DNA from 3 places in the Chryseobacterium sp. Marseille-Q8038 genome. Region 2 is predicted to be linked to each of the others. Evidence: riboswitches for the same ligand, from Rfam matches in the RefSeq annotation. Region 2 holds a riboswitch; each other region holds the start of a gene.
The links. Region 2 has a riboswitch for cobalamin ahead of metE (5-methyltetrahydropteroyltriglutamate--homocysteine S-methyltransferase). Riboswitches for the same ligand answer to the same signal wherever they lie in the genome.
Positions count from the first base shown of each region.

Region 1: another riboswitch for cobalamin. It lies ahead of prpB (methylisocitrate lyase); the one in region 2 lies ahead of metE (5-methyltetrahydropteroyltriglutamate--homocysteine S-methyltransferase).
Region 3: another riboswitch for cobalamin. It lies ahead of ACWPWS_RS14860 (acyl-CoA thioesterase); the one in region 2 lies ahead of metE (5-methyltetrahydropteroyltriglutamate--homocysteine S-methyltransferase).

Region 1 covers NZ_CBCOPN010000001.1:2,494,613-2,498,844, reverse strand. The annotation lists gene ACWPWS_RS11590 (bifunctional 2-methylcitrate dehydratase/aconitate hydratase) at 1-572, opposite strand, end outside; gene prpC (bifunctional 2-methylcitrate synthase/citrate synthase) at 606-1,760, opposite strand; gene prpB (methylisocitrate lyase) at 1,747-2,655, opposite strand; cobalamin riboswitch at 3,101-3,293, opposite strand; gene ACWPWS_RS11575 (hypothetical protein) at 3,542-4,105, shown strand.
Region 2 covers NZ_CBCOPN010000001.1:1,573,767-1,577,998, forward strand. The annotation lists gene metE (5-methyltetrahydropteroyltriglutamate--homocysteine S-methyltransferase) at 52-2,355, opposite strand; cobalamin riboswitch at 2,534-2,719, opposite strand; gene ACWPWS_RS07280 (Lrp/AsnC family transcriptional regulator) at 2,915-3,376, shown strand; gene ACWPWS_RS07285 (LytR/AlgR family response regulator transcription factor) at 3,395-4,162, opposite strand; gene ACWPWS_RS07290 (sensor histidine kinase) at 4,166-4,232, opposite strand, start outside.
Region 3 covers NZ_CBCOPN010000002.1:203,368-207,599, forward strand. The annotation lists gene ACWPWS_RS14850 (ATP-binding cassette domain-containing protein) at 237-899, shown strand; gene ACWPWS_RS14855 (hypothetical protein) at 930-1,730, shown strand; cobalamin riboswitch at 1,765-1,944, shown strand; gene ACWPWS_RS14860 (acyl-CoA thioesterase) at 2,060-2,443, shown strand; gene ACWPWS_RS14865 (HD domain-containing protein) at 2,496-3,086, opposite strand; gene ACWPWS_RS14870 (XAC2610-related protein) at 3,088-3,789, opposite strand.

The DNA of each region.
Region 1 (4,232 bases), 920 kb from region 2:
CGGGTTAAGCCGATCAGTTTTCCGACAACGGCTGTAGAGGCTAATTTTACCAATAATACATGGTCTAAACCTACTTTGTTGAATGAATTTTCCAATGCGATAACTCCTTGAATTTCATGGGCAATGATCATCGCTTCCAGAACCTGTTTCATTTTAAGCGGAGCTTTTCCTTCTGCAATATTTGTTCTTGAAAGCCAGTCTGCTGTTGCTAAAATTCCGCCCAGGTTATCTGAAGGATGTCCCCATTCAGCGGCCAGCCAGGTATCATTGAAATCTAACCAACGGATAATTGCTCCGATGTTGAAAGCAGCCTGTACTGGATCCAGCTGAAATTGTGTACCCGGAACTTTAGCTCCATTCGGAACTATGGTACCTTTTACAATGGGTCCTAAAAGTTTGGTACATGCAGGATAGGTAAGTGCTTCCAGTCCACAACCGATCGTGTCTAATAAACAGTAGTGGGCTGTTTTCCATGCTAAATCATTTTTGATTTCATAGTGTAATACATAATCTGCAATATCTGTTAATACCTGATCCGGCTGTGGCCTTTCGTTTGAAATGTGTGATGACATCTTTATTTTTTAGTTTAATTATGAATTGATTTTTTATTTTCTATTTTCGATAGATACAAAGTCTTTATTTTCAGGACCTGTATAATTGGCACTTGGACGGATAATTTTCCCATCCTGTCTTTGTTCAATAATGTGTGCGCTCCATCCTGTGACTCTTGAAATCACAAATAGTGGAGTAAACATCAGGGTAGGAACTCCCATCAGGTGATAAGATACTGCGGAGAACCAGTCCAGATTAGGGAACATTTTCTTTTCTTCCCACATCACAGTTTCCAGCCTTTCAGCGATATTATACAACAGCATGTCTCCGGCTTCTTCGGAAAGTTCTTTAGCTACTTTTTTAATGACTACATTTCTTGGGTCTGACAGGGTATAAACAGGATGTCCGAATCCTATAATTACTTCTTTGTTGGCAATACGTTTTCTGATATCTTCTTCTGCCTCATCAGGAGAATTGTATCGGCTCTGGATCTCAAAAGCCACTTCATTGGCTCCCCCATGTTTAGGGCCTCTCAAAGCACCGATAGCCCCTGTGATACAGGAATAAAAGTCTGATGAGGTTCCGGCAATGACACGTGCGGTGAAAGTAGAAGCATTAAACTCATGTTCGGCATACAGATTAAGGGAAATTTCCATTGCTTTCACCCATGAATCAGGAGCTTTTTTACCATGTAAAAGGTGAAGGAAATGTCCGCCAATAGTATCATCATCAGTCTCTACATTGATTTCTTTACCATTGTGGGTATAGTGATACCAGTATAAAAGCCCGGAACTGAATGATGCTAATAATTTATCTGCAATATCTCTTGCTCCGGCTACATTGTGATCATCTTTTTCCGGCTGAATACTTCCAATTGCTGAAACCATTGAACGCATGACATCCATTGGGTGGGCAGCTGCCGGAATACTTTTTAAAATATTTCTTACAGAGTGAGGAAGGCCTCTCAATGATTTTAATTTTGCTTTATAGTTTTTGAGTTGAGCTTCAGTGGGCAGCTGACCATAAATAAGCAGGTAAGCAACTTCTTCAAATTGTGCTCTCTCTGCAAGATCCAATATATCATAACCTCTGTAATGGAGATCATTTCCACTTTTTCCTACACTGCAAAGAGCGGTATTACCTGCTGTTACTCCGGAAAGTGCTACGCTTTTTTTAGGCTTAAATGTTGGTTCGCTATTCGTTGACATGAGTATTTTGTTTAAAAAGGTTATCTAATTTTTGTTCATAATCGTGGTAGCCAATACTTTGATAGAGTTCTTCTCTTGTCTGCATTGTAGCTAGCACATTGGCTTGTGTTCCGTCTTTACGGATATGTTGGTATACATTCTGTGCAGCTTTATTGGCAGCTCTGAAGGCAGAAAGAGGGTAGAGGACGAGTCCTACACCTGCATTTTTCAGTTCTTCTACAGTGTACATTTTGATCATTCCAAATTCCGTGATATTGGCTAGTACAGGAATCCCAGTAGCATCAACAAATTTTTGATAAAAGCTTAAATCAGGAACTGCTTCAGCAAAAATGAAATCTGCACCGGCTTCTTTATAAGCGATGGCCCTTTCTAGTGTTTTTTCCAGTCCTTCACTGGCAAAAGCATCTGTTCTGGCTCCGATCACAAAATTTTCATCAGTACGGGCATCTGCTGCGGCTTTAATCCGGTCCACCATTTCCTCTTTGCTTACGATTTCTTTTCCGGGGCGGTGTCCGCAACGTTTTGCGCCCACCTGATCTTCAATGTGAATGGCAGCAGCTCCGGCTTTGATTAATGATTTTATCGTTCGGGCAACATTAAAAGCAGAAGGCCCAAATCCTGTATCAATATCTACCAAAAGTGGTAAATCACAAATATTAGTAATACGCTGAACATCTATGAGTACATCATCCAGAGTTGTAATTCCTAAATCAGGAATTCCTAAAGACCCTGCAGCAACACCTCCTCCTGAAAGATAGATGGCATTAAAACCAGCCTGCTGTGCCAATAATGCATGGTTTGCATTGATGGCTCCAACAATCTGAAGGGGATTTTCTTTTTCCATAGCCTCCCGGAATTTTAAGCCGGGCGACTTCCAATTTTCATTTTTGATCATTATAATATTTATTGTTGAGTTGAAATTTGTTTATCATTAAAGAAGCGGAAGAGCTGTAAAGACATCGCTTTTGAGTAAAAAGTAAAAAGTAGGAAAGGAGTTGAGAAATTTTCCCATTGTGCAGATGTTGGGAATTTTGAGAAACTCTGATTGTACAGGTTTGTAAAATAAACCTGTTGAAACTCCACGAATAATTAAAATTGCTTTGGTACACCTTATCCCTTTTTACATTGATTAAATCCTATAAAAAGTTCTCTGTAAACTTCGCGGTGCTTTATTAAGAAAGAAAAATTACGGAAAGGGGATACGAATGAGCTACAGAATCATGAGAAGTACGCAACGTACGCTCATATTCATCTCAAAAAATAACACAGTTTGATAAAAAAGTTATCGTACTATATCCATATCGCATCATACCTGACTGTAAGCTTCAAATCGCGAAAGCATCGTCAATACGAAATAGGCAGGTCTCCTGACTTGTAACTGTTTTTATCATCCTTCCCATATAAAAAATATACAGTGGATATCAATTGATAAAAACTTTTTGTATGTTACTTACAGTTGCGCGACAGTTCGTGATTTACACACGATTCCCTTTTAATACACAGCTAAGTGTAACCAGTTTCGGTTGATAAAGAAGGTTTTAAGAACTCCTTGGTGGTAAATATAAGTATTTTATAATAACGAAAAAGATATTTTATGTAATCAATAGTTTTTTTAATTTAATGTATTGAAAATGTTTTAGTTGTAATCTATGTTTTGGGAGTAGAACAGCTTGTTTGTGTTGTTAAATTAATATAAAATATGACCATAAAATTAAAGATAGTTAATAAATTTGCTGTTCTATTTTCATTTTATAAATCTTATTAACCGAATATAATTGACCATGGTAGAAATTACAAAATTTAAACAAAACTTGAATCTGCAGGAAATTCCGGTAGAACTGGAAAAATTGATCTACTTTCAGAATACTATTTCCTCGTATGAAAATTATTCACAAGGTTTTGGTGTTTTAATTGATGATAAATCCGGATTAAAAAGCTGGAGTGAGGATGAAAGTTTTCTGAATAGTTTACTGCCTTTTGCACAGGCGAATGGTTCCGGTTCCTTCTATGCCATTTGGAATAACGGAGTAGAGCAGCCTTTAAATAAAATGCCTGTGGTTGTTTTTGGGGATGAAGGCGGTGTTCACATTGTGGCTGAAAATATACTGCAGTTTTTGCATCTGCTCACTTTTGACAATGAAATTTCAGTAGGGTTTGATGAGGCTTATTTTTATAAAGAGGAAGATGATTATGAAGAGAGTGAAGGGTTAAGTGAATATTTAGCCTGGATGAAAGGAGATTATGGGCTAAGCCAGATTGAAGAACCTGACTTATTGATTAAAGCTGCTCAGGATAAGCATAAAGAACATTTTGATGAATGGTTGGGGCAATATTTCGAATTATAAATTTTTTGTGAGCGCGAAAGGATTCGAACCTTTGCCGTCCCGATTATAAATCGGGATGCTCTATTTTGTGAGCTATAAAAAGATTTTTGATTAAGAGTAAACACAAAAAAAGACTCACTGTTTCCAG
Region 2 (4,232 bases):
ATAAAATCATGACACGATCTGAATTATTGAATCTAATTATTTTAAAGTTTTTTAAAGTGCGTATTCTACTGAGGCTTCTTTAGCGGCAGCTACCATTGCTATTAAAGCTTTTTCTGTTTCTTCCCAGTGTCTTGTTTTCAGTCCGCAGTCCGGGTTTACCCAAAGCTGGTTGGCAGGAATTACGTTTTGTGCTTTCCTCAACAGTTCAATCATTTCTTCTTTTGACGGAACCCTTGGTGAGTGGATATCATATACTCCGGGACCAATTTCATTCGGATATTTAAAATCTGCAAAGGCATTCAGCAGTTCCATCTGAGAACGGGAGCATTCTATAGTAATCACATCGGCATCCATATCCGCAATATTTTCAATAATATCATTGAATTCTGAATAACACATATGGGTATGAATTTGTGTAGCATCTTCCACTCCACTTGCTGAAATTCTGAAAGCTTCAACCGCCCATTTCAGGTAGTTTTGCCAGTCTGCTTTTCTTAAAGGAAGCCCTTCTCTGATAGCAGGTTCATCAATCTGAATAATTCTGATTCCGGCTTTTTCCAGATCCACTACTTCATCACGGATTGCCAGCGCAATCTGCTTGCACGTTTCTGAACGAGGCTGATCATCACGTACAAAAGACCACTGTAAAATCGTCACAGGACCCGTCAACATTCCTTTTACCCATTTTTCAGTTTGAGATTGGGCATACTGAGACCAATATACCGTCATAGGAGTCGGGCGGGAAACATCACCAAAGATCACAGGAGGTTTTACACAACGGCTTCCGTAGCTCTGTACCCATCCATTTTTGGTGAACACAAATCCTTCCAGCTGTTCTCCAAAATATTCCACCATATCATTACGCTCAAATTCTCCGTGCACCAATACATCAATGCCGATGTCTTCCTGCCAGCGAATGGTTCTCTGAGTTTCTTCTTTTAATAAAATATCGTATTGCTCCGCGGTAAGTTCTCCTTTTTTGAATTTAGCTCTCCAGCTTCTTACCTCTGTTGTCTGCGGGAATGACCCGATTGTTGTAGTGGGAAACAAAGGAAGCTGCAGGACTTGCTGCTGTTCTTCTTTACGGGTTTTGAAGGCATTTATTCTTTGTGCATCCTTTTCAGTGACCGCATTTGATCTTTGTTTTACCTGATCATTGTGGATAAGAGAAGAGGTTCTTCTGCTTTCAATGGCTTTTTTATTTTCTTCAAATACTTCAAGAATGTGTTCTTTTTCCTTTCCTGATATCAGTTCCTTAAGCGTTACCACTTCTTCTACTTTCTGTTTAGCAAAAGCCAGCCAGTTTTTAATCTCAGGATTAAGGTTCGTTTCAAAATCAAGATCGCAAGGAGAATGAAGCAATGAACATGACGGTGCAATCAAAATCCTGTCAGAGCCTAATTTGTCAACAGCTTTTCTGATGAAAGACAATGACTTTTCAAAATCATTTTTCCAGATATTTCTGCCATCAATTACTCCTAACGAAAGACTTAGGTTTTCCGGAATACGATTCAGAATATCATCCAATTGTTCCGGATTTCTAACCAAATCGATATGCAAAGTATTCACCGGAAGTGAAACAGCAAGCTCTGCATTATCTTTTAATCCGTCGAAATAAGTGGCAACAATGAATTTCAGTTTCGGGAAACGTTTTCTTATTTCTGAATACACAGAAAGATAGGTTTCTTTTGCTTTCTCAGTTAAATCCAGAGCCAGAAAAGGTTCATCAAACTGAATCCATTCGGCACCCTGCTCCTGAAGTTTGGTTAAAATTTCCGTATATACAGAAAGAAGATTTCCAGCCAGATCCAGTTTATCAAATCCTTCTTCTTTTTCTTTTCCTAATAACAGATAAGTAACAAGCCCGATAATTACAGGTTTTGCATTGATACCCGCCTGTTTTGCTCCGGCAAATTCATTGAAAATTTTATCTGAGCTTAATTTAAACTGCTGGTTTTTATAAAATTCCGGGACAATGTAGTGATAGTTGGTATCGAACCACTTGGTCATTTCCATTGCTGTAATGTCCAGCCCTTCTTTCTGATATCCTCTTGCCATCGCGAAATAAAGATCCAGCTCAGTGTTGTTCTTTTTAAGCACCACTTCATGATAACGTGAAGGAATTGCTCCTACTACAAGGCTCATATCCAATACCTGATCATAATAGGAAAAATCGTTACACGGGATAAGATCTATACCGGCTTCTTTCTGAATATTCCAGTTTTGATTACAGAGAGTTCTCCCTGTATTCAGAAGTTCTTCCAAAAGAATTTTACCTGACCAATATTGTTCGCAGGCTTTTTTGAGTTCTCTTTTGCTACCAATACGCGGATAGCCCAGAATGTGAGTTTGCATTTTTTTAAACTTTTTAATTAAACTTAATAGGAAAGTGCTTTAAAATGCTTCGTTATGTTTTAGCGGAAAAAGTTTCAGGAAAGTAATGACATAGCAGACAGTGCATTTCCTTCAGAAAGAAAAATACATGAATCTGATCTATCATCTGTATGACCCAAAAGCTTCAGCCCGCGAAAGCATTGTCAATTCAGTAAAGGCAGGTCTCCTGACTTGTAACAGTTTCCGTCATCCTTCCCGCTTTTGGCAGTGGATATATAAAGACAGAAACTTTTGGTGTGCTACTTACAGTTGCGCGACAGCTCGTGATTTGCACACGATTCCCTATTAATCTACCTTAAGTAAAACCTTTCCTGTTTGATGAAGTATCTATAAAGAACTGTACTTTTACCTTTAACAATTGCTTCCAGTAAAAGTTTTTAATTTTGTGTAAAATTAGCAATACAGAATAAAAGCACAATAAATAAGTGAAAATTAAGCAAAATAAACTTTTAAAAATAAAAATAAAAGCATATAATTCTATATATTTGATTGTTTTAATCATTTAAAAGAATAATATTCTGTGGAACAACTCGATGACAAGGATTTACAGCTGCTCAGGCTGCTCCAGAAAAATGCCAAACTGACCGTTAAAGAACTTGCTAAAGAAGTGAACCTTTCTACTTCACCGGTTTTTGAAAGAGTAAAAAGGCTGGAACAGGAAGGGTTTGTTAAAAGATATGCAGCCGTTCTGGATGCTGAAAAACTCAACCGCGGATTTACCGTTTTCTGCCAAATCAAGCTTAAAATTCACGACAGATCTGTAGGCTATGACTTTGTAAAAGAAATTCTGGAGATTGAAGAAGTTGCCGAATGCTACAATATTTCCGGAGATTTTGATTTCCTTCTGAAAGTTCAGGTAAGAGATATGAAACATTACCAGGATTTTGTATTTAATAAGCTGGGATCTGTAGATTCCATCGGGAGTACCCACAGTACATTTGTCATGGCTGAAGTAAAAAACAACCATGGACTTACCATTTAATTGAGCAGGAAACCGGTTTTATTCTTCAATCCATTTTCTGAAAGCAGATGTATTGCTCTGGCTTGTAATAAGATGATCTTTCTGACCTTTTATCTGGGTGGAAAGTGTATTCTTATTGTAACGTTCTATTCTTTCAATATGCTTTTTCTGGACGAGTGCACTCCGGTTAATCCTGAAAAAATCTGAAGCATTGAGCTGGGTTTCAATTTCTTTCAAAGTAGATTCATTCAACAGGTGTTTTTTTCCTGCTGTATCAAAAGCAAAGACAATCCCTTCTTCCGCTTCAAAGAAAGTAATATCTTCCGTATTGATAAAATAGATTCCCTGATGTGAGCTGACCGAAAATCGTTTCTTATAGCTTTTCTCCACAGGGCTGTTATTTAGTATTTGCTGAAGTTTTACCCAAACATCCTCCGGCTCTGATGCTGTATTTCCCAATAGAATAAATTTATCCCAAGCTTTTTGAAAACGGCTCTGCGAAAACGGTTTTAAAAGATATTCAATCCCGTTGCTTTCAAAAGCATTCATCCAGAAACTGTCATACGCGGTAGTGAAGATAACCGGACATGAAATATTCACCTGATCATAGATTTCAAAGGCATTTCCATCTAATAATTCAATATCAGAAAAAATCAGGTCAACCGTTGAGTTTTTAAGAAAAGCAATGGCTTCTTCTACAGTACTTATTTCCGAAACAATTTCCACAGGTTTTTCCAGTTCGTTGATGAAACGTTTTAATTTGTTTCTTGCCGGAATTTCGTCTTCGATGATTACAACTTTTATCATATTTTATGCTGGAATTATGGGAATGACCACTGAAAATTCAGTTTTTGTTTTTGTAATTTCTACCTGCCGA
Region 3 (4,232 bases), on a different contig from region 2:
AAAATAATGTTTCCAACTTTGGGATTTTCTTTATTGATTTCTTTTTTATCATCATTCAGTATTAAAAATTTTGGACTGAATTTCCTTTTAATCCTTCCTGTTCTTCACTATTTCATTTATGAATTAAGGTTTAAAAACGAATATTACTTTTATGCCAATGTAGGGTTTTCGAGGATTTTTCTTTGGGTAGGAACGATATTATCGGGGATTATTGTAAAAATTATAACATTGTTTTTATGAGCAAACTGCATGTTGATAGTGTGACAAAGTCCTTCAATGAAAGGAAAATTTTGCAGGATGTTTATATAGAATGCGAAACCGGACAGATTACAGGGCTGCTGGGCAGAAATGGAAGTGGAAAATCAACTTTATTAAAAATTATTTTCGGGGTTATCAGCGGTGATACCCAGTTTATAAAATGTGGCAACAAGGTTTTGAAAAGTATATCAGACAGAAAAAACAGAATCTCATATTTGCCTCAAGACCTTTTTTTACCTAAATATGAAACCGTTAAAAACCTGATTCCTTTCTTCTGTAATAAAGAAAACACCAATTTACTGTTTGCCCTGGAATTCATACAACCCTTTCTTCATGAAAAAATTAAAAATATTTCTAAAGGCGAACAGAGAATTATTGAATCCCTGATGATCACTTACTCTGAAACAGATTTTGTTTTACTGGACGAACCATTCCATAGCCTTTCTCCAAAAGTTTGTGAAGAATTAAAGAAAATCATTCGTCAGCAGTCAAAGTATAAAGGTTTTATTATTTCTGATCACAATTACCAGGATGTTCTGGATATTTCAGACCACCTATATCTGCTTTCTGACGGCCATCTAAAACAAATACAAGATTTTAAAGAACTGCAGCGGTATAATTATCTCCCGAAAAGTATTTAATTTATATATTTGGGGATCAAAAAAAATTTCATGATGACTTTTATAAATAAAGCATTCTATTTATCCGCATTCAGTATTTTATCTATAGCTTTTGTAAAAGGGCAGACAAAAGTTCCTTTTGGAGTTGTAAAAGCTGAAGAAGGATATGCCAACGTACGTGTACATAAAGACGACTACCGAAAAATTGTAGACAAGATCCGTATGCGTAAAGGAGATGTTTTTGTTTATGTAAAACCGGCTCCGGGAGAAACAGAATGGATCTGGATCAAATATCCGGAAAAACAGGATGATGACAAGCCTTTTGTACGTTATGAAACTCTTGATAAAGAAGGAATGGTGAATAAAGGGCGTATTGCCTATGTAGATCAGCTTCCCGCGTATACTCCTTCTAAATCTAAAAACGGAAGATCAATTATTTTCACAGACAATTCCGATCCTAAAATCCCTACCGCCCAAAGAAGCAAAGTAGTGATTGATGTCTATCCTTCCAATGCAGGATACCGTAAAAAGGAAAAAGATGCTGAAGGAAAAATTCTTACCATTGATAAAGTAAAACCATGGGGAATAGGAAATGATCTTCCTGAAGGAATGACTGAAATCAAATCCATCAGAGTACAACAGCCCGGAAGAGGTTCTGTTTTTGTAAGAGAAGCCATCAAAAATATGTTCCAGCCTACCATGGATTTTGAGAACATTGGAGTAACTTCCCTTGACAACGATAATATTTTCCTTTATATGATCAATGGTTCAGGAGAAAACAGATACACAACTCTTTGGACAATCAAAAAAGGAAGAGTAATCAGCCAGATTATTTATCATAATCCGGAATAAATTCATTATTTTTGCACCCGAAAAAGTTTTACGCTTATTCATCATAGAAATTGGTTCTGCATCACTGCAGATTAAAAGGGAACCGTGTGAAAATCACGGACTGTCGCGCAACTGTAAGTAACTGAAATCTTTATCAAAGATCCACTGTGCGAGGCATGGGAAGGAGATAAAAGATGTTACAAGTCAGGAGACCTGCCTTTTTCTTAAACAAGTAACTTTCGCGATCTGAAGTTGTATTGATCTGATGAATTGTTTCAGGAATTTCCGAATTTCCTGTTATTATTCTGTTGTTTGATATTATTTCATTTCGCTTTAATTAATAATGAAATATGACTACAGAAGAAAGAATTGAAGCCTCCGAAACCAGAATCTTTAAAGCGGTTTTCCCAAACACAACCAATCATTATGATACCCTTTTTGGTGGTACGGCTATGCAGCTGATGGACGAAGTAGCTTTTATTACCGCTACCCGTTTTGCCAGAAAAAGAGTGGTAACGGTAAGCAGCGACAAAATAGATTTCAAAAAACCGATTCCTGCCGGAACGATTGTTGAACTGATTGGGAAAGTTTCATACGTGGGAAAAACCAGTATGAAAGTGAACGTTGAAATTTACACAGAGCAGATGTATTCGTATGAAAGAGAGAAAGCCATCGTAGGTGATTTTACTTTTGTAGCGATTGACGAATTCAAGAAACCAATCCAGATACTATAAATAAAGAATCGGGCGGCCTCTGGCCGCCCGATTCTTTTCATTTTCATTAAGGTTATTTCAACACTTTTTCTGTTTCCAGACTTCTGTTCAGTAAAAGTTCAAAAGCCTCTCCCATTTCATCCGATGCTCTGCTAATGGCATTTTCAAGCATATTTCGGATTTGTTTTTCGGTAACTCCGGCTTCCGTCCAGCTTTTTCCTGTGGTATGGGAATTTAAAATAAACGGCATGATTCTGTCGATTCCACAGGCAAAAATAGCATCCGGTGTTTTCTCATCTTCAAATTCAAGCCATAGATTAAAGAATTCTGAACGCAAAGGTTCATCCAGAATTCCAAAGATCTTTTGAGCAGATGCTTTCTCTCGTTCAAACTTACCTACCATTGCTTTTTCGTCAAAAATAAAAGTATCTCCGGCTTCTATCTCCACCAGATCATGAATGGAAAGCATTCTTATCACTCTCAATAGATCAATATCCGCACGGTTTTTAGCATACGGATAAAGGATCTGAGCCAGAATAATAATCTGCCAGGAATGTTCCGCCGTATTCTCTCTTCGGGAATCGTCTGCATTATAATTTCTTCGCTGTACATTTTTAAGCGCATCTACAGCCAGGATAAAATCTATCTCTTTCTGAATTTTCATCTTACTTCTTATTTCTGTTATATTGATCTGAAGGATATACCTTTATTTTGGTAATCCATTTATTATTAAGCTTTTCTTTAGTGGTTACTTTCACGCGTCCTTCAACGGTCATATCTTCTTCTTTTTCAAAGACTTTATCAAGTCCCTTATTCGGAATTACAGCATATTCTGTCGTAAAAAGATCACAGCATCCTGATTTCCCAAAAGTAATAAGGCGTTTACGTTTAGCATCAACTTCGAAAATATCAAAGGAATTGGAAGCAAGCTCCGTAAGCTCCTTGCTCTTCACAAAAGCCATTCTTGTACTGTTGAATACGTATACATCATAAGAGGCAGAACTGTAATTTCCCATATTACCATTCCTTACTGCTATATCCTCTGTTCCATCAAAATTAAAATCATCAATGATCACAGGGCTTTGTTCATTCTTTAACGGAAGCATTTTTCCCGGTATTAGCTTTTCGCCCTGATTCAGATTCAGCACCAGATGATCAGATATAAAAGTCTGCACCTTTGTATTTTTATGATCGTACAATTCTACAGTTCCTTTTCCGCTGCATTGTCCATCATAGCAATTCTCCACCTGGATGATGGCATCATAACTCTTCGATGCATTTTTAACTTCAAACTGATACTGTCCAAAACAGGCAGGTCCTAGTAAAACAAAAGCCGGTAAATGCTTATACTTATTGAATAAATTCATGGTAATAGTAAATGATTTAGGTGTTTTTTTCCTAACAAAAATACGAATCCTAATACCGATCTCAAAATCTCATTCTCTATATATGTTTCTCTAATAAAAGAATATTTATTAGTAAGAAGCTGTTTCCCGCTATCCGCTCATACTCCTCGCTTCTCTACGACGCCCTGGTTGCTGTGGGGTAACCGCTGCTATCGGGGCTATGATATGAGTAATGAGTGATAAGTGATAAGTGATAAGTGATAAAAGATCATTTTTTCTCTCCAATTTTCAAAATTCTATTTAAAAATTTAAATATTTTCAGACATTTTCTTGTAAAATCCGTTTTACTCAAAATTGACTATAAAAATTATTGTATTGATTTTCAATACATTAAATAATTTATTTTAAAAATTCCACTACTTTGTATTGCATAATACCATTTTATTTACATATCTTTGTAATGT